Regions from separate parts of the Nocardioides albertanoniae genome, predicted to be linked through region 1. Evidence: riboswitches for the same ligand, from Rfam matches in the RefSeq annotation. Region 1 holds a riboswitch; the other holds the start of a gene.
What was found. A riboswitch is a leader RNA that binds a small molecule or an ion and turns the genes downstream of it on or off. The one in region 1 is predicted to bind cobalamin.

Region 1 (9,698 bases):
AGGCGGCCGTCGTAGAGCCCCATGACCCCCTCGATGACGGCCACGTCGGCCCCGGCCGCACCGTGGAGCAGCAACGGAACCACCCGCGACTCGCCCACCAGGTGCGGGTCCAGGTTGCGGCCCGGACGCCCGGTGGCGAGCGCGTGATAGCCCGGGTCGATGTAGTCGGGCCCGACCTTGTGCCCGCTGACCTCGTGACCGGAGGCGCGCAGCGCCGCCATCAACCCGGTGGCGATCGTCGTCTTCCCCGAGCCCGTCGAGGGAGCCGCGACCACCAGCCGAGGCAGGGTCACCATTCGATGCCCTTCTGCCCCTTCTGGCCGGCATCCATCGGGTGCTTGATCTTGGTCATCTCGGTGACCAGGTCGGCCACCTCGAGCAGCGCCGGGTCGGCGTCACGCCCGGTGATCACGACGTGCTGGCGCCCGGGCCGCGCCGCGAGCTCGGAGGCGACCTCCTCGGCGGAGACCCAGCCCCACTTGATCGGGTAGGTGAACTCGTCGAGCACGAGCAGGTCGTAGGTCTCCGCAGCCAGGCAACGCTTGATCTCCGCCCAGCCCTCGGCGGCCGCGGCGGCGTGATCCTCGGCGTCGCCCTGCTTGCGCGACCACGACCAGCCCGAGCCCATCTTGTGCCAGTCGACCGGGCCGCCCTCGCCGGTCTCCTCGTGCAGAGCACCCAGGCGCTCGAGCACGGTCTGCTCGCCGATGCGCCACTTGGCCGACTTCACGAACTGGAAGACCCCGATCCGCCAGCCCTGGTTCCACCCGCGCAGCGCGAGCCCGAACGCGGCGGTCGACTTCCCCTTGCCCGGCCCGGTGTGCACCATCACCAGCGGCCGGTTGCGGCGCTGACGCGTGGTGAGCCCGTCGTCGGGCACGTTGAGCGGCTGTCCCTTCGGCATCAGGCTGCTCCCTTTCCAACAGTGGTGTATCCGTGCACGGCCGACGTCAACGCCTCGGCGCTGACCTCGGCGACCGGCACGTGCTCGGCGCCCAGGTGACCGGCCAGCTCGCGCGCCAGCCCGAGCCGCATCGGGCCGCTCTCGGAGTCGATGACGACGGTGGTGACACCCAGACCGGCGACGTACGCGGCGGCCTGCTGCGAGCGCTTCACGGCAGCCTTCCCATGGGTGCGCGAGTTGGCGCGGCCGTCGGTGACCACCACCAGCAAGGGCCGCAGGTCGGGGTCGCGCAGCTGCTCGCGCTGCAGCACCCGGGCGGCCTCGAGAAGGCCTTCGGCCAGCGGCGTACGCCCCCCGGCGGGGATCTCGTCGAGGCGGGCCGCCGCGAGGTCGACCGACCCGGTCGGCGGCAGCGCCACCTCGGCGCCCTCGCCGCGGAAGGTGACCATCCCGACCTTGTCGCGACGCCGGTAGGCGTCGAGCAGCAGCGAGAGCACGGCCGCCTTCACCTGTGCCATCCGCTTGCGCGCGGCCATCGAGCCCGACGCGTCGACGCAGAAGAGCACCAGGTTGGCCTCGCGACCTTCGCGGATGGCCGTGCGCAGGTCTTCGGTGCGCAGCTCGACCCGTCCGGTCGTACGCCCCCGGGCGGCCTGCTTGCCTGCCGCGGCCTTGAGCGTCTCGACGAGGTGCAGCCCGCCTCGGCCGCCCTCGGTCGCGCCGATCCGGCGGCCGCTGCTGCCGATCGCCTTGCTCCGGCCGCCGGTGCGGCCCGTGCCGAGGCCGGTCACGGTCAGCAGGCGGGGGCGGTAGGCCTGAGCCGCGGAGGTGACGGACTCGGGGGCGACGCCTGAAGGAGCCTGGGGCTCGTTTGGGGGCTGGTCGTCCGCGGGAGCGTCTGTGTTGGTCTCGCTGTTGCCGTCTGGTTCGGCGCTCGCTTCGCTCGCGGGCTCGACCGACAGGGGTTCTCCCCCGTCGGACCCGTCGTCCCCGCTGGCCGATCCGTCGGAGCTGTCTTCCCCGTCGGTTGAGCCGTCGGAGCCGCTAGGCGGAGGCGTGTCGAGACCAACAGAGTCGTCACCCGAGCCGTCGTCCGAGCCATCGTCCGGCCCACCCTCCGGCGGCTCAGGAGGCAGCTCGTCGTCGCCGAGGATCCGGTCGAGCAGGTCCTCGTCGAGCCCGGGAGCGTCGAACGGGTTGCGCCGGCGCCGGTGCGGCAGGGCGAGCAGCGCGGCCCGCCGGATGTCGGCACGCGTCACCTCGGAGCGACCTGCCCAGGCGGCGTGGGCGACCGCGGTGCGGGCGGTGACGATGTCGGCGCGCAGCCCGTCGACCTCGAACGCGGCGCACACCTCGGCGATCTTGAGCAGCCCGGCCTCGGTCAGACGCACCTTGCCGACCAGCTCACGCGCCTCGGCGATCCGCGCGGTCAGCGCCCGCTCACCCGGGCCGAACCGCTCGGCGAACGCGGCGGCGTCGAGGTCGAAGGCCATCCGGCGGCGTACGACCTCGGCGCGGAGGGAAGGATCGCGCGGCGCCGCGACCTCGACGGTGAGCCCGAAACGGTCGAGGAGCTGCGGGCGCAGCTCGCCCTCCTCGGGGTTCATGGTGCCGATCAGCACGAAGCGCGCCGCGTGCGAGACGGAGACGCCGTCGCGCTCGACCGAGACCCGGCCCATCGCGGCGGCGTCGAGCAGCAGGTCGACCAGGTGGTCGTGGAGCAGGTTGACCTCGTCGACGTAGAGCAGCCCACGGTGGGCGCGGGCGAGCAGCCCCGGCTCGAACTCGACGGTTCCACGCGAGAGCGCGCTCTCCAGGTGGATCGAGCCGACGACCCGGTCCTCGCTGGCCCCCACGGGCAGCTCGACCAGCCGCACCGGCCGGCTCTCCACGGCCGCAGCGGCGCCGAACGGACCGTCGGGCGACTCGGCGGAGCCGTCGGCCGGGTCGATCGAGAACCGATCGCCCGCGTAGACCGAGATCGAGGGCAGCACGGCCGCCAGGCCGCGTACGGCCGTCGACTTGGCCGTGCCCTTCTCGCCGCGCACGAGCACGCCGCCGATCTCCGGGGAGATCGTGGTGAGCACGAGCGCGAGGCCCATGTCGTCGAGCCCGTCGGCAGAGTCGGCCTGGCAGCCGAGGACGGCAGAAAATGGGTAGTGCACCGGCATGAGAGGCTCCCGCTCCCTATCGCATTGACTGGATGGTCGCGAGGCCGGTCTTCGGACTTGCCGAGGCCCCACGGATGGGGCTCGACTCACCGCAGCGGGCCTGTGCCGGACTCTCACCGGCTTCCCAGATTCTCCCTTCGCACCGTCACCGTCGGCTCCTGCACGGATCCGTCGGCTGGGCGGTCGGGGCACCTCGCGACTGTGCGGTCACTGTAGCCTCTGGCCCCATGATCGTCGTCGTGGGCATCGGTGCCGGAGGTTGGGACGAGATTCCCGTACGCCACCAGCGGCTGATCCGCGACGCCGGCGTGCTCCTCGGCGGCAAGCGCCACCTCGACATGGTGCCCGACGTCGCCGGCCAGCGGCGCGAGCCCTGGCCGAGCCCGTTGCGCGAGGGGCTGCCGGCTCTGCTCGAGTCGCTGCCGACCACCTCGGTCGTCGCGCTCGCCTCCGGCGACCCGCTGGTCTCCGGCATCGGCACGACCCTGATCTCGGCCCTCGGGCGTGAGTCCGTACGCATCGAGCCGGCCGTCTCCTCCGTCGCCCTCGCCCGCGCCCGGATGGGCTGGGCGGCCGAGTCGTGCGCGGTCGTCAGCCTCGTCGGCCGCGACGTCTCCCTGGTCTCCCGCGAGCGCTCCCCCGGCCGCCGCATCCTCGCCCTCTCATCCGACGGCTCGACACCGGAGAAGATCGCAAAATTGCTGGTCACCGCCGGTTTCGACGCTTCGACGATGACCGTGCTGGGTGACCTGGGCGCAGAGACGGAGACCGCCCGCGCCGCCACCGCCGCCACCTGGTCGGGCGCGTCCCCGCAGCTCAACATCGTCGCGATCGAGTGTGAAGCCGACCGTGTTGGTTTCGACACGGACCCGCTCGTTCCTCGCGGGTCCGGCTCAACCGACGGGGGCCCGTCGGTCGAACCGCCGGAGCCGCTCGACGGGGGCCACCCGCCGGTCGAGCCGCCGGAGCCCCTGGGCGGAGGCGTGTCGAGACCAACACAGTCGTTCCCCACGACCTGGGTCGCCGGCCTGCCCGACGGGGGCCCGTCGGTCGAGCCGCCGGAGCCCCTGGGCGGAGGCGTGTCGAGACCAACACAGTCGTTCCCCACGACCTGGGTCGCCGGCCTGCCCGACGACGCCTTCGAGCACGACGGTCAACTGACCAAGCGCGACCTGCGGGCATCGGCCCTCGCGCGTCTCGCCCCGGCCCCGGGGCAACACCTGTGGGACGTCGGAGCCGGCGCCGGATCGGTGGGCATCGAGTGGATGCGGGCGCACCCGACGTGCACGACGACCGCCGTCGAGAGCCACCCCGAGCGGGCAGCCCGGATCACCCGCAACGCCGTCCACCTCGGCACCCCCGGCCTGAGCGTCGTCGAAGGCCGCGCACCCGACGCGCTGTCCGACCTGCCCACCCCCGACGCTGTCTTCATCGGCGGCGGCGCGACCCGCCCCGGCGTGCTCGACGCCTGCCTCTCCGCGCTCCGACCCGGCGGCCGGATCGTCGTCCATGGCGTCACCCTGGAGACCGAGCAGCTCCTCACGAAGCAGCACGCCGAGCACGGCGGCGAGCTGACCCGGATCTCGGTGGAGTCCGTCGACTCGATCGGCACCTTCCGCGGCTGGGCACCCCAGCGCACGGTCGTGCAGTGGGCCTTTCAGCGCTCCGAGTAGCAGCTCACGCGCGGACGATGCCCGTCACCTCGGCCAAGCTGTCGATCCGATGGGTGGCCGCCGAGAAGTCCTGATCCGCGGTGAACTCGTTGCGTACGACCGCGCAGTCGATGCCCGCGGCGACCGCCGAAGCCAGTCCTCGGGAGGCGTCCTCGACGACCAACGCCTCCTCCGCGGTAGCACCGAACCGCCTCAACCCGGCCAGATAGGGCTCCGGGTGCGGCTTGGCCCGGTCGTAGTCCTCCCGGACCAGCACGAAGTCCATGAACCGCCCGATCTGCCGGTCGCGCCGATCCTTCCGGACCGGCGAAGCCGCGTACGCCGGGACACACGTCAGCCCATGGGTCGATCGTCTAGGGTCGGCGGGTGAATCTGATCGTGCCGTCGGGAAACCGCTCGTGGGTGAAGGCTGGCGCGTGGGCCAGTCGGTGATGGTGTGGACAGAGAAGGACGCCGTCCTTCAGATCGGTCTTCCCACCTGCTGACCATGGGTCCAGGTGGTGCGGGTCGCACCACTCCGGCGGCATGTCGCACCCCTCTGCCCGGCAGCACTTCTGCTGTAACCGGAGCGCCTTGCGCTGGATGGGTTGGAAGAACCTGCTCGTACGTCCCGCGTCGAGGACCTGGCCGTCGGTGCCGAGGACCCAGGGGATGATCGCGGCGTTGCAGGCCATCTTCCGCGCCTCGGCCGCTGAGATCGTGGGCCGTTGACGTCGTCGAACCCGAGGGTCGCGGTGCCGAGGTCTTTGCGGAGGTCGTCGAGGGAGATCACCACGTTGACCGTGGTTGCGTCGCCGCCATGCCTGGGAAGCGCGTCGGGGTCGATGGTCTCCAGCAGCCGCGCGAACCCTTGGCCCATCAGTCGCCCCCAGGGCGGCAGCGGAGAACCTTTCTCGACGAGCTGTTGCTTGCGCGGTTGGGCCCAGGCTTCGACCTGGGTCTTGAACCGGTAACCGACCGAGGCCGGGAGGACCCCGTCGAAGCCAACTGTCCCGTCGTGGTTGTCCCAGATCCGCAGTGCTGTTCTCTGGTGGGCGCGTTCTTCTTCGGCGAGGAGTGCTTTGGCTTCGGCGTCCTCGAACCGGGCCGGGTCGATCTCGGCCAGGATTCGTTTGCCGATGATGCGTAGCTCGTTGGCGGTCAGCCGGGTCGCGTAGTCGACCAGGAGCTTCTCCGCGAGAGCCAGGTCTTCAGTGGTCGCGACCGGGTTGGTTCCGATGTCAGCGAGGGCCTTGGTGATCACCCGCGCTTTAACCTGGGAGACGTCGCCGGTCGCCAGGGCGTCAGCGACCAGCTCGTACGTCGCTACACCCGCAGCGAGCTTGATCTGGGTCCGAGCAGTCCCTTTGTCGACGAGCAGCTCGGCACGCATCCACGCCGAGGCGTCCTTGTCGCCGGTCTCGGCGGCGATGTCACCCGCAGAAGCGAGCACTCGAAGTCGAAGGGCGGCCTGCCGGGCCTCGACCTTCTCCAGCCACGCCAGGACGGTCTTCTTCTGCTTCACATCCCAATAGATCGGGTCCGACGCGAGCAGCCGGTCGAGGGAGGAGTCGACGGCGTCCAAGGTGTCCGTGAGCGAGTCGCCGGGGTTGTTTCCCCAGTGATCGATCCCGCGTCCGACACTCACCTGATGCCCCTCTCAAAGCCTGTCCCAACTACCTCTGATTTTACTCTCTCGACCCCACAAAATCTACCTATTTCCCCAGGTCAAACAGGGTTTTCGATGCGGCAGCGAAGCAACATGAAGTGTCGGCCACACCCGGGCCGTCGCCCCGATATACAGCCAAATCTTTTCTCGATGGATCCCGGTGTCCAGGACCGCGTCAGCGGCCGGCGTAGCCGGCGGCCGTAGGCCGTCCTTGACTCCGGGGTCCATCGAGAAGACCGTGCAGAACGGGTCGACGGCCCCTCGAGTCGCTGTCGTAGAAAGTTTCCGGCAGGGAGGTCTGGCAAGCTCGACCAACGAGGTCCGTCAGCTGGCGAGGTCCCGACGCCAGCGGGGTGTGGTCGACTCCAGCGCCGCGAGAAGACCGACGGCCTCAGCAGGGTCGCTGAGGCGGTGGCCGAACATCTCCTTGATCCGCTTGAGGCGGTGGCGCACGGTCTGCTCGTGCACGGTGAGCTGCTCGGCGACGATGGGGGCGCTGGGGCGGGTGCGGAGCCAGACCAGCATGGTCTCGGCGAGCGCGAGGCGCCGTTTGGGGGTCTCGTCCAGGAGGGGTGCGAGCAGCTGCTCGTCGGTGAAGCGGCGCAGCGTCGGGTCGGCGTGGAGCCACAGCTCCGCCTGGTAGGCCGTGCACCAGACGATGCCGTCCTCGGAGGCGTGGATGACCTGCTCGGAGAGCAGCGCGAGCGCTCGCAGTCCCCAACGTACGGCGTCCTGGGTCTCCTCGAGCCGCACCTCCCAGGTGACCGCGATCGCGTGGTCGGTCGCGGCGGCGACCTCCTGGGCGCAAGCGTGCAGCTCGCGTGCGGGTCCGACCACGATCAGGGCGCCCTGGCTCGACCCGACGAGCAGGTGTGAGCTCGGCGAGCTGAGCTCGGACGAGAGCGATCCGCCCGGCATCACCGCCACGACCACGCGGTCGGCGAGCGCCCAGCCGGCGCGCCCCGCGAGCACCTCCAGTCCCTCGACCGGCGCGGCTCCGAGAAGCGCCGCGAGGAGCGCGAGCCGGGGGTCGACCGGTGCGGTGGGCTCGGTGAAGCCGTGCATCGCGTGGTCGAGCAGCTGGCACTGGTAGTCCATGAGCGACTCGGCCAGATAGCCCACCATCGTCATCGGCAGGTGCAGCTCGTGGGCGATCGCGGTCATCTCCCGCCACGACTCCTGGGTGGCGATGTGGTGCCCGGCCCGCATCGCGTCGAGGTTGTGACCGGCCCTCCCTTCCAGGCTGCCGAGGTGTCGATAGACGTCGGCGACGCTGTGGCCGCGCACCGGCGCCCCCGACATCGCGTCGATGAACAGGGTGACCGCCTCGTCGAGCGCCTGCTCGATGACGTCGTGCACCCGCGGATCCCTGAAGGCGTCCACCTCGTGGCAGATGCGATGGGCGATACGACGCGACAGCTTGCGCGCCCGTGGCCGGCAGGCCACCACGATCTCCCGGGCGATCGGGTCGGTCGGCGGCGACAGGGTGATGCGTGGGGTGGGGCGAGGCCTTCTCGGGATCGTGCCGGTGAAGGTGTCCGTCTTCTTTCGTGCCATCGGGGTCACAGCTCTCCTCCGCGTCGGCCCCTCGTTGAGTCGCGACCTGGGGAGCCGCACGAGGGACGTCATCCATCAGCAGTGAAGGACCTCACAGACCCATGCGTCCAGAGGCGCAGAGACAGTGCGCGCAAATACCTGCAAAAGTTGTGATGGGCATCACAACTTTTGCTCTTCGAATCAAAACTGTCACCCATCTGACAGTTTTGGCCCGCTCCCGGTCTCCTCGGCCACGACCTGCTTGTCAGCGATCGCTCGCAGCCCCCTCAATGGTGACGTCATCGCAGTTGTGGTCGGGCCACGCTCGGTTCGATCACGTCCATCCCATACCGCAAGGGGAGATCGTGAGAACCCAGCCTCTACCCCGTCGCCGCACGTGGGTCGCCACGGCTTTCGCTGCTCTCGTGGCCACCGCGTTGCTCACGGGGGCACCCGCTGCCCAAGCAGCTGAGAACCCGACGCTCGACATCGACTTCGACGCCGTCGGTACGACGCACATCGGTGCCCAGGTCGACGCCTCGATGGACCTGGGCCCCTCGGTGCTCGAGTCGACGCTCGACGTCACCAACGGCCACATCGTCGGGGGTTCCCTCGACATCCCGCAGAAGACGATGAGCTTCGACGTCTTCGGCATCCCGGCCCGCGCCACGGTCACCATGACCCAGGTCGGCGAGCTCACCGGCGCCATCGTGCCCACCGACCAGCTCGGCAAGTCGACGCTGACCTCGACGGTGGCGTACGACATCAGGCTGAGCGACGTCGAGGCCAAGGTGTTCGGCGTCTGGTGGCCGCTCGCGGTCGGCAGCCGCTGCCACACCGCCGACCCCGTCTCCATCACCGCCAGCACTCCCGAGGGTGAGTTCTTCACCGTCAACGGCGGCGGCCGGGTCACCTCTAGCTACACGATCGGGAGCTTCACCGGCTGCACGCCGCTGAACTTCCTCGACATCCCCGGCTTCTTCCCGACGTTCGGCTCCGTGCCGGTCAACGCCCTGGTGCCGGGCTCCGACAACACCCTCGACCTTCAGATCTCCAACCCCCGCGCGGGTCTGGCTTGAACCGCTCGGACTCAACCCAACACACAAGGAGAAACACCATGAAGAAGATCACCAACCGCGTGCTCACCGGTCTCGCCGCCGGAGCACTCGCTGTCGGCACCGTCGCGGCCATGTCGGCACCCGCCCAGGCGGCGGCCGACGGCTACACGCCGACCGGCCCGGACCCGGTCACCTTCGTCGGCGACACCGTCGCCTTCACCGCTGACGACGCCGGCCAGACCCTGACCTGCGACGTGTTCGACCTGGAGGGAAGCATCACCGCTTCCGGCACCAGTCGGGCCTTCGGTGACTCCGCCGGCACGCTCGACGACCTCACGTCCAGTGGCTGCACCAACCCGATCGCCGGGGACACCACCGTCGAGCCGACCGGTGCCTGGGACGTCGCGATCACCGGGGCGGAGGTCGGCTCGGTCTCGCCCGCCGCGCTCAGCGATGTGACTGCGTCCGTCTCGGCGGCCAGCTGCGACTTCAACGTCGCGGGCGGCGTCACCGGCGAATTCGACGACTCGACCGGTGTGTTCACGCCGACCGCGTCGACCCTGGTCATCTCCGACGACCCGGTCGGCTTCGTCTGCACCCTCCTCGGCGTCGCGAAGGGTCAGCACATCTCCGTGGACGGGAGCTGGACGGCCGCGGGCCTGACCATCACCAACCCGTGATCGACAGGAGCTGATCATCCCATCAGGG
Region 2 (9,698 bases), 2.0 Mb from region 1:
TGGGTGATGCCCACCGAGTGCCCCGCGTGCGGCACCACGCTCGCCGAGCAGAAGGAGGGTGACAAAGACCTGCGCTGCCCCAACCACCGCGGCTGCCCCGCGCAGGTGCGCGAGCGGGTCTTCTTCGCCTCCGGGCGTGGCGCCTTCGACATCGAGGGGATGGGCTACGAGGCGGCCGACGCACTGCTGGCCGCCGAGGTGATCACCAACGAGGGCGACATCTTCGACCTCGACGAGCACAAGCTCGCCACCACGTCGTTCTTCACCCGGGCGGCCAAGAAGGCCGAGAAGGAGGCCGGGGCCGGCGAGCGGGTGCTCAACGCCAACGCCGTGGGCCTGCTCGCCAACCTGGAGGAACGCAAGCAGGTGCCGCTGTGGCGAGTGCTGGTGGCGCTCTCCATCCGCCACGTCGGCCCGAGCGCCGCTCGCGCGCTGGCCACCGAGTTCGCCACCCTCGACGCCATCTGGGCCGCCTCCCAGGAAGCGCTCGCCAACACCGAGGGCGTCGGCGGGATCATCGCCGAGGCCATCGTCGAGTGGCGCCAGGTCGACTGGCACGCCGAGATCGTCGAGAAGTGGCGGCAGGCCGGGGTCTCTCTCGCCGACGAGCGCGACGAGTCCGTCGCCCGCACCCTCGAAGGCCTGACCGTCGTCGTCACGGGCTCCCTCGACGACTTCTCCCGCGATGGTGCCAAGGAGGCGATCATCAGCCGCGGCGGCAAGGCGTCCGGCTCGGTCTCCAAGAAGACCGACTACGTCGTGGTCGGCGAGAGCGCCGGCTCCAAGGCCGCCAAGGCCGAAGAGCTCGGCCTGACGATCCTCGACGAGGCAGCGTTCAAGGTGCTGCTGGAGAGCGGTCCGGACGGACTCTGAGGCGAGCGGTCAGGACTGGTTCATCGTCCCGCTGATCGTGTCGACGCGCTTCTTCAGCGTGATCGGCGCATCGGCGCACTCCTGACCGACCTCGTCGCAGACCTCCACCTTCGTCCCGGCGACGCGGATCAGGTGCCCCTCGGGGGTCCAGCCGATCCGGTCGTCGAGCGCGACCGCGGTCTCGGTGCCCTGAGCGAGGTCGTAGATCGGTGCGGTCGCCATGTCGTAGCGGCACTCGTCGTTCTCGTCGCACGTCACGTAGGGCGTTGCCAGGGCACGGTTGCCGTCGGGGGAGAGCTTGAGCCTGACCAGGTCGGCAGGGAAGTCGGAGGAGTGGACGGTCAGGAGCACCTCGCCCGTGGCGACCTCGACGACCCGCTGAGTCGTGCCACGGGCGTCCTGAGTCACCGCCCGGCCGTCGATCACCTCGGTGGTGTAGCTGCCCGGGAGCCCCTTGGAGGTGGAGACCCGCCCGGCGCGCCAGTCGACGTCGAGGGTGCGGTCGTCGAGAGCGACGTAGGCGTGCTCGCCGTCGACGGCGACCGGCGGTGTCTTCCAGCCGGCCCAGGTGTACTTCCCGGTGATCGGGACGTCGGCGACCTTCTCGCCGGTGCCGAGGTCGACGACGCGCACCAGCCAGCCGTCACCGTCCGCGACCGTCCAGGAGACATAGGGGGAGTCGGGGGCGGTGCCGATCAGCCGGTCGCTCACGTCACCGAGGTCGAGCGGTTCGACGCCGGCCGTCGTGATCAGCGACAGGCGTGTGTTGGACTGCGTGCTGCGTGCCAGCATGCCGACCGACGTGTAGCGCAGGTCGTTCACGGAGCCGCCGTAGGTCACCACGCTCCCGTCGCCGAAGTGGACGCTGGCGCCCTCGGCGACCGCCCAGCCGCGGGGGTCGCCCACGGCGGCGGCGATGTGGGGCTCGTCGCCGCGGAGCGATCCGCTCAGGGCGTACGCCCCGAGCACGCCGGCCATCGCCACGGCTGCGGCTCCGGCCCCCCAGCGTGCTCGTCTGCGGCGGCTGATGGTGCGGGTGCGGAGGTGGAGCTCGTCGGTGGCCAGGCGAGGAACAGCCACCTCGTCGGCGGCGTCGCGGAGCAGCGTACGCAGGTCGTTGTCGGTCACTGGGTCACCTCCAGGGTGAGGGTCGGGTCGCCGAGGATCGTGCGGAGCTTGTCGAGGGCGGAGGAGGTCTGGCTCTTCACCGTGCCCTCCGAGCAGCCGAGGAGGGCCGCGGTGCGGCGTACGTCGAGGTCCTCGTAGAAGCGGAGGACCACGACGGCGCGCTGGCGCGGCGGCAGCGCGGCGACCGCGTCGAGGAGCACCGAGCGGGTGGTCGGGTCGCTCTCGTGGCCGGGGTCGGGGAGCACCTCGGTGGGGTGCTCGCGGTTCCACGACGCCTTCCGGAACCAGGTCATCGCGGTGTTGAACAGCACCTGCCGGGCGTAGGCGGGGGCGGCTTCGAGCGTGCGCACCCGGCCCCAGCTGCCGAAGGTCTTGGCCAGCGCCGTCTGGACGAGATCCTCCGCGCTGGCGTGGTCGCCGACGAGCAGGTAGGCAGTCCGATAGAGCCGCGGCCAGGCGACCTGGGCGAACTCGTCGAACTGCTGCTGGGTTGGCGGTCTCGCCATCGATCCATCCGATCTCTCGAGCCGATTGTCAGGGATGAGGACGCGGTGGGACCACCGATCGGTTGGACGAGCGGGAAACTCCGCCGAACCGGGCCCGGCCGAGGTGAGAGTTGGGGGCGCTGCCGCCTAGGATGTGCGACATGCCAGAAATCACCCGCGACGAGGTCGCGCACCTGGCCGACCTCGCCCGCATCGACCTCAGCGACGCCGAGCTCGATCACCTTGCCCCACAGCTGCAGGTGATCCTCGAGTCCGTCGCCTCGATCCAGGGGCTTGCCGGCGACGACGTGCCTGCCACCTCCCACCCGCTTCCGCTGACCAACGTCTTCCGTGAGGACGTCGTCACGCCCAGCCTGACGCCGGAGCAGGCGCTCTCCGGGGCGCCCGCCGTCGAGGAGCAGCGTTTCTCGGTGCCGCAGATCCTGGGGGACGAGCAGTGAGCGAGCTGATCCAGAAGACCGCCGCCGAGCTCTCCGAGGCTCTGGCCGCGGGGGAGACCACCTCGGTCGAGCTGACCCAGGCACACATCGACCGGATCTCCGCAGTCGACGGTGACGTGCACGCCTTCCTCCACGTCGACACCGAGGGTGCGCTCGCTCAGGCCGCCGCGTCTGACGCGCGCCGGGCCGACGGCGAGCTGCTGCATGCTCTCGACGGCGTACCGATCGCGGTCAAGGACGTGCTGACCACCACCGGCCTGCCGACCACCTGCGGCTCCAAGATGCTCGAGGGCTGGATCCCGCCCTACGACGCGACCGTGGTCACGAAGATCAAGAACGCCGGCCTGCCGATCCTCGGCAAGACCAACATGGACGAGTTCGCGATGGGCTCCTCCACCGAGCACTCGGCGTACGGCCCGACGCGCAACCCGTGGAAGCTCGACCGGATCCCCGGCGGCTCGGGTGGTGGCTCGGCGGCCGCCGTGGCCGCCTTCGAGGCGCCGCTGGCGCTCGGCACCGACACCGGCGGCTCGATCCGTCAGCCGGGTGCGGTGACCGGCACCGTCGGTGTGAAGCCGACCTACGGCTCGGTCTCGCGCTACGGCCTGGTCGCCCTGGCCAACTCGCTCGACCAGGTCGGCCCGGTGACCCGCACCGTGCTCGACTCGGCGCTGCTGCACGAGCTCATCGGCGGTCACGACCCGCTCGACTCCACCTCCACGACGACCCCGGTGACCGGGCTCGTCGACGCGGCTCGCCAGGGCGCGACCGGTGACCTCAAGGGCGTCAAGGTCGGCGTCATCAAGGAGCTTGCGGGCGAGGGCTGGGCGCCCGACGTGATGGCCAAGTTCGACGAGTCGGTCGACCTGCTCACCAAGCTGGGCGCCGAGGTCGTCGAGGTCTCCACCCCGAGCTTCGAGCACGCCATGGCGGCCTACTACCTGATCCTGCCGGCCGAGTGCTCCTCCAACCTGGCCAAGTTCGACGCGATGCGCTACGGGCTGCGGGTCACGCCCGACGGCAAGACCCCGTCCGCCGAGGCCGTCATGAAGGCCAGCCGCGACGCCGGGTTCGGTGACGAGGTCAAGCGCCGCATCATCCTCGGCACCTACGCGCTGAGCAGCGGCTACTACGACGCCTACTACGGCCAGGCGCAGAAGATCCGCACCCTGATCATCGAAGACTTCAAGAAGGCCTTCGAGCAGGTCGACGTGCTGGTCAGCCCGACCTCGCCGTCGACGGCGTTCCCGCTGGGCGCGAAGCTCGACGACCCGCTGGCGATGTACATGCAGGACCTGGCCACGATCCCCGCCAACCTGGCCGGCACGCCGGGCATCTCCGTCCCGGCCGGTGTCTCCGACGACGACGGCCTGCCCGTCGGCGTGCAGCTGCTGGCGCCCGTCCTCGAAGACGCCCGTCTCTACCGCGTCGGTGCCGCCCTGGAGGCGGCCGTCGGCTCGGTGCTCTCGATCGACAAGCTGGAGGTGGCCCGATGACCGCCGCGACCGATGCCGCGGACCTCGTCGACTTCGACGAGGTGCTGGAGCGCTACGACCCGGCCTTCGGGCTCGAGGTGCACGTCGAGCTCAACACCAACACCAAGATGTTCTGCGGCTGCCCGGCGACGTTCGGCGGCGAGCCCAACACCCAGGTCTGCCCGACCTGCCTCGGCCTGCCCGGCGCGATGCCGGTCGTGAACGCCAAGGCGGTGGAGAGCGCGATCCGGATCGGCCTCGCGCTCAACGGCTCGATCGCGGAGTGGTGCCGGTTCGCCCGGAAGAACTACTTCTACCCGGACATGCCGAAGAACTTCCAGACCAGCCAGTACGACGAGCCGATCGTCTACGACGGCTACCTCGACGTCGAGGTGGAGGGGGAGACCTTCCGGGTCGACATCGAGCGCGCCCACATGGAGGAGGACACCGGCAAGACCACCCACATCGGTGGCGCCACCGGTCGCATCCACGGGGCCGACTACTCGCTGGTCGACTACAACCGCGCCGGCATCCCGCTGATCGAGATCGTGACCCGCCCGATCACCGGCGCCGGTGCCAAGGCACCGCTCGTGGCCAGGGCGTACGTCGCCGCGCTGCGCGAGATCCTGCTGGGTCTGGGTGTCTCCGACGTACGCATGGACCAGGGTTCGATGCGCTGCGACGTCAACCTGTCGCTGTCTCCCAAGGGCTCCGACGATCTCGGCACCCGCACCGAGACGAAGAACGTCAACTCGCTGCGCTCGGTCGAGCGGGCGATGCGCTTCGAGATGTCGCGCCACGCCGGGATCCTCGACGCGGGGGAGGCGATCTTCCAGGAGACCCGCCACTTCCACGAGGACACCGGCACCACCTCGGCCGGCCGGCCGAAGTCGGACGCCGACGACTACCGCTACTTCCCCGAGCCCGACCTGGTGCCGGTCGCTCCCTCGCGCGAGTGGGTCGAGGAGCTCCGCGGCACGCTGCCCGAGCCGCCCGCCGTCAAGCGGGCTCGGCTGCAGGCCGCCTGGGGCTACTCCGACCTGGAGATGCGCGACGTGTGGGCCGCCGGCGCGATGGTGCTGATCGAGGAGACGGTCGCAGCCGGAGCCTCGGCGCAGGCCGCGCGCAAGTGGTGGATGGCCGAGCTCTCTCGATCGGCCAACGACCGCGGTGTCGAGCTCGCCGAGCTCGGTGTCACGCCTGCTCAGGTCGCCGAGGTGCAGAAGCTGGTCGACGCCAAGACGCTGACCGACAAGCTGGCGCGCCAGGTCTTCGAGGGCCTCGTCGCCGGTGAGGGCACCGTCGCCGAGATCATCGACGCCCGTGGTCTCGCCGTCGTCTCCGACGACGGCGAGCTCGGTGCGGCGGTCGACGACGCCATCGCCGCCCAGCCCGCGGTCGCCGACAAGATCCGTGGCGGCAACCAGGCCGCGGCCGGTGCGCTCATCGGCGCGGTCATGAAGGCGACCGGTGGCAAGGCCGACGCCAAGCGCGTGCGCGAGCTGATCCTGGAGAAGCTCGCCTGACGTACGCCGAGTCGGCTCGTCCTGACAACCCAACCCGCCGAGTCGGCGCGTTCTAACGCGCCGACTCGGCGATGGTTTTGGTCAGGATGAGCCGACTCGACGGTGTGTGGCACTGGCAGACTGTCCGCCGTGACCGAGCCCTTCCGTATCGCCCTGCTCATCGACGCCGACAACGCGCCCGCGGCCAAGATCGACGCGATCCTCAACGACCTGGCCGAATACGGTGAGGTGACGATCCGGAGGGCGTACGGCAACTGGACCAAGCCCGAGCTCAAGGGGTGGATCGGGGAGCTGCACGACGCCGCGATCCGGCCGATGCAGCAGTTCGACCTGACTGCGCACAAGAACGCCTCCGACATGGCGCTCGCCATCGACGCGGTCGAGCTGCTGCACGCGGCCACTCCGGATGCGTTCGCGCTGGTTTCCTCCGACTCCGACTTCACGCCGCTGGTGCACTACCTGCGGGAGAAGGGGCAGGCCGTCTACGGCTACGGCCGGGAGAAGACGCCGGCGCCGTTCAAGAGCGCCTGCACCCGGTTCACCGTGGTGGAGAAGCTCGGCGGCGACGCCGACGAGGAGACCGAGGCCGCCAACGGCGAGGGCCGCACGCGCAAGCGGTCCTCGGCGACCACCGGGCAGGCGCTCAAGGGCAACGCACGCCTGATCCAGCTGCTGCGCAACTCCATCGACGCTGCCGCCGACGACGACGGCTGGGCACTGGTCGGCACCGTCGTCTCCCGCATCCGCAACCAGTCCTCCGAGGACCCCCGCAACTACGGCTACTCCACGTGGACCAAGCTCATCAAGGCGATCGACCTCTTCGAGCTCAAGGACGAGGGCACCTCGGCGATCGCGGTCGGCGACCGTCGCAACGTCAGGAAGTGACGTACGTCCGCCTGGCCGCCGTAGGATTGGTCCGATAACTCAGAGCACCATCCACACACGCCGTGGTGGGGGAAGCCGGTCGAATCCCGGCGCTGACCCGCAACCGTAGGCCCGGGCCATCGAGATCGTCTCGATCGAGACCGCCCGAGCGAGCCGGAGCACCTGCCGCGGCCGTGTCTGACCAGTCGCTGTCGTGGAACGCAGCGGGTCGGCCCCGCGCCTCCCGCCCTTACAGCGGGAAGGAACCATGAACAAGACCATCAGGGGCGGCATCGCCGCTCTCGTCGCGCTGAGCGCGCTGTCGCTGGCCGCCTGCGGCGGCGAGGACGCAGACGGTGCCGACGGCGCAGACGAGAAGGCGTACGACACCAAGACGGCCGCGAGCGTGGCCGACTGGCTCGTCGCGCAGGCGCCCGACGGCGTGGCCCGCAACGCGCAGTACGGTACCGACGACTTCGGTCTCAGCGCCGACATCGGGATCGCGCTGGCTCAGGTCGACGGCCACGACGCCGACGTCGAGACGATCGCCAAGGCGGTCACCAAGAACCAGAAGGCCTACACCAGCCCCGGTTTCGGCACCGTCACCTCGGCCGGGTCGACCGCGAAGGCGCTGGTGCTCCAGCAGGAGGCCGACGTGGCCGACTCCGGGCTGCTCGAACAGCTCGAACAGGCCGTCTCCGAGACGGGTCGCATCGCCGACGAGCTCGACCCGAAGAACAAGAAGGCGGCCGACTACGCCAACACCATCGGGCAGTCCTACGCCGTGATGGCGCTGGGCGAGGCCGAGTCGGCCAAGGCGAAGGCCGCCGCCGACTTCCTGGGTGAGCAGCAGTGCTCCGACGGCTGGTTCCGGATCACGTTCGCACCCGACCCCGCCGCGGCCGACCAGGGCTGCGACGCCGACCCGAAGGCGGTGCCCGACGTCGACGCCACCGCGTTCGCCGTGCTCGCCCTCCAGGAGGTCGACTCCACCGAGGCCGAGAAGGCAGCCGCCGCCGGCGTACGTTGGCTGACGTCGACCCAGGCCAAGGACGGCTCGTTCAGCTCGGCCACGGGAAACGTGCCCAACTCCAACTCCACCGGCCTGGCCGGCTGGGCGTTGGCCGAGGCCGACGAGGACGCGGCCGCCGAGAAGGCGGCCACGTGGGTCGCCGAGCACGTCGTGACCTGCGGTGACGACGCCGGCGCGGTCGCGTTCGACGACGCGGCGCTGACCGACGGCAACGAGAAGGGTCTGACCAAGGAGTCCGAGGGGATGTATCGTCTCGCGGCTGCGCAGGCGCTGCCCTCCCTCGAGCAGCTGCCCAAGGGCGCGACCGAGAAGAGCTCGTGCTGAGCGTGCGTTCGCTGGTGGCCCTGGCGGTTCTCGCCGGGGCCACCGCACTCTTCTTCTCTCCGGCCCTCCCGCCGGCCGCGGCGTCGACCGCCGACGCGTGCGACGGCGTCACCGTGGTCGTCGAGCCCCGTGCGCTGGGTGGGGCTCCGGAGGTCGACTGCGTGCGGCCCGAGGAGGGCGACACCGGTGCCGACGTGTTCGAGAAAGCGGGGCATCGGCTCACGTTCGTGACCTCGATGCCCAGTGTCGTGTGCCGGGTCGACGAGCGTCCGAAGGCGGCCGGATGCGCTCAGATGCCGCCCGCAGACGCCTACTGGTCGCTGTGGGTCACCGACGAATCCGGGGCCTGGAGCTACGCCTCCAGAAATGTTACCGAAATAGCCGTGACCTCCGGGCAGGGTGTTGCGTTCACGTGGATAGACGACAATGTCGTTACCGCTCCGGCGACGGAGCTTGGGAGTGCTGTGGGGGCGCCCTCAAGCCCGTCGCCGGAGTTATCTCCGGATGACGCCGCCGAATCCGAGCCGGAATCGGAGCAGAGCTCGCCGAAGCCGCTCCCCGCCTGGGTCGCCCCGACCGGGATCCTCGCGCTGTTCGCCGCCGCCGGAGTCGTGTGGTGGCGCCGACGATGACCACCGTGATCCGCACCGCCGCCGTCGCGCGCCTGCCGCGTGACCTGCACCCCGTCGCCTGGTGGGTGTGGGCGATCGGGCTGGCGGCGTACGCTTCCTTCACGACCAACCCGCTGCTCCTCCTGCTCCTGGTGGGGGTGGTGACGGTCGTGGTCATGGCCCGCCGGGGTGAGCAGCCGTGGGCGAAGGCGTTCCGCCTCTATGTCGGCTTCGCGCTGTTCATCGTGGCGACCCGGGTGCTGTTCCGGGTGCTGCTGGGCGCGGTGCCGGGTCACGTGCTCATCGATCTGCCCGAGATCCCGCTGCCCGAGTGGGTCCTGGGGATTCGGTTGCTGGGGCCGCTCACTCGTGAAGCGCTGCTCGCCGGCCTCTACGACGGGATGCGGCTGGGCGTGATCGTCGTCTGCGTCGGCGCGGCCAACGCCCTGGCCAACCCGAAGCGGTTGCTGCGGTCGCTGCCGCCGGCGCTCTACGAGATCGGCACCGCTGTCGTGGTCGCCGTGACCGTGCTGCCGCAGCTGGCCGAGTCGGTGCAGCGGGTGCGGGCCGCGCAGCGTCTGCGGGCCGGGGCGACGTCTCGGGTGAAGCGGCTGCGCCGCTTCCTGGTGCCGGTGCTCGAAGACGCGCTGGAGCGGTCGATGGCGCTGGCCGCGGGGATGGACACCCGAGGCTACGGGCGCACCGCCGATGTCGGCGCCGGCGCACGTCGGGTCACCTCCACCCTCATGCTGGTCTCGCTCGTCGGCCTCTGCGTCGGCGTCTACGCGGTGCTCGACGGCACCACGCCGGGCTGGCTCGCGGTCACGATGCTGGTGCTCGGCGTCGGTGCTGCGGTCGGCGGGCTCAGCCTGGCCGGGCGCCGGGTCACCCGCACGGTCTACCGACCCGACCGATGGC

Region 2: it holds a riboswitch for cobalamin, as region 1 does, so the genes downstream of both, FB381_RS17115 (prenyltransferase/squalene oxidase repeat-containing protein) here and FB381_RS07440 (VWA domain-containing protein) in region 1, are expected to answer to the same signal.

Annotation. Positions count from the first base shown of each region.
Region 1 covers NZ_VFOV01000001.1:1,551,007-1,560,704, reverse strand. Annotated here, with positions in the region: gene cobBC (bifunctional hydrogenobyrinic acid a,c-diamide synthase/histidinol phosphate aminotransferase CobBC) at 1-296, opposite strand, end outside; gene cobO (cob(I)yrinic acid a,c-diamide adenosyltransferase) at 290-904, opposite strand; gene FB381_RS07440 (VWA domain-containing protein) at 904-3,075, opposite strand; cobalamin riboswitch at 3,100-3,252, opposite strand; gene cbiE (precorrin-6y C5,15-methyltransferase (decarboxylating) subunit CbiE) at 3,303-4,748, shown strand; gene FB381_RS07425 (HAD family hydrolase) at 4,753-5,025, opposite strand; gene FB381_RS07420 (13E12 repeat family protein) at 5,209-6,375, opposite strand; gene FB381_RS07415 (PucR-like N-terminal domain-containing protein) at 6,721-7,953, opposite strand; gene FB381_RS07410 (hypothetical protein) at 8,358-9,011, shown strand; gene FB381_RS07405 (hypothetical protein) at 9,050-9,670, shown strand.
Region 2 covers NZ_VFOV01000001.1:3,569,578-3,579,275, reverse strand. Annotated here, with positions in the region: gene ligA (NAD-dependent DNA ligase LigA) at 1-873, shown strand, start outside; gene FB381_RS17145 (hypothetical protein) at 883-2,001, opposite strand; gene FB381_RS17140 (SigE family RNA polymerase sigma factor) at 1,998-2,507, opposite strand; gene gatC (Asp-tRNA(Asn)/Glu-tRNA(Gln) amidotransferase subunit GatC) at 2,648-2,947, shown strand; gene gatA (Asp-tRNA(Asn)/Glu-tRNA(Gln) amidotransferase subunit GatA) at 2,944-4,443, shown strand; gene gatB (Asp-tRNA(Asn)/Glu-tRNA(Gln) amidotransferase subunit GatB) at 4,440-5,948, shown strand; gene FB381_RS17120 (NYN domain-containing protein) at 6,078-6,833, shown strand; cobalamin riboswitch at 6,881-7,017, shown strand; gene FB381_RS17115 (prenyltransferase/squalene oxidase repeat-containing protein) at 7,081-8,169, shown strand; gene FB381_RS17110 (hypothetical protein) at 8,163-8,801, shown strand; gene FB381_RS17105 (CbiQ family ECF transporter T component) at 8,798-9,698, shown strand, end outside.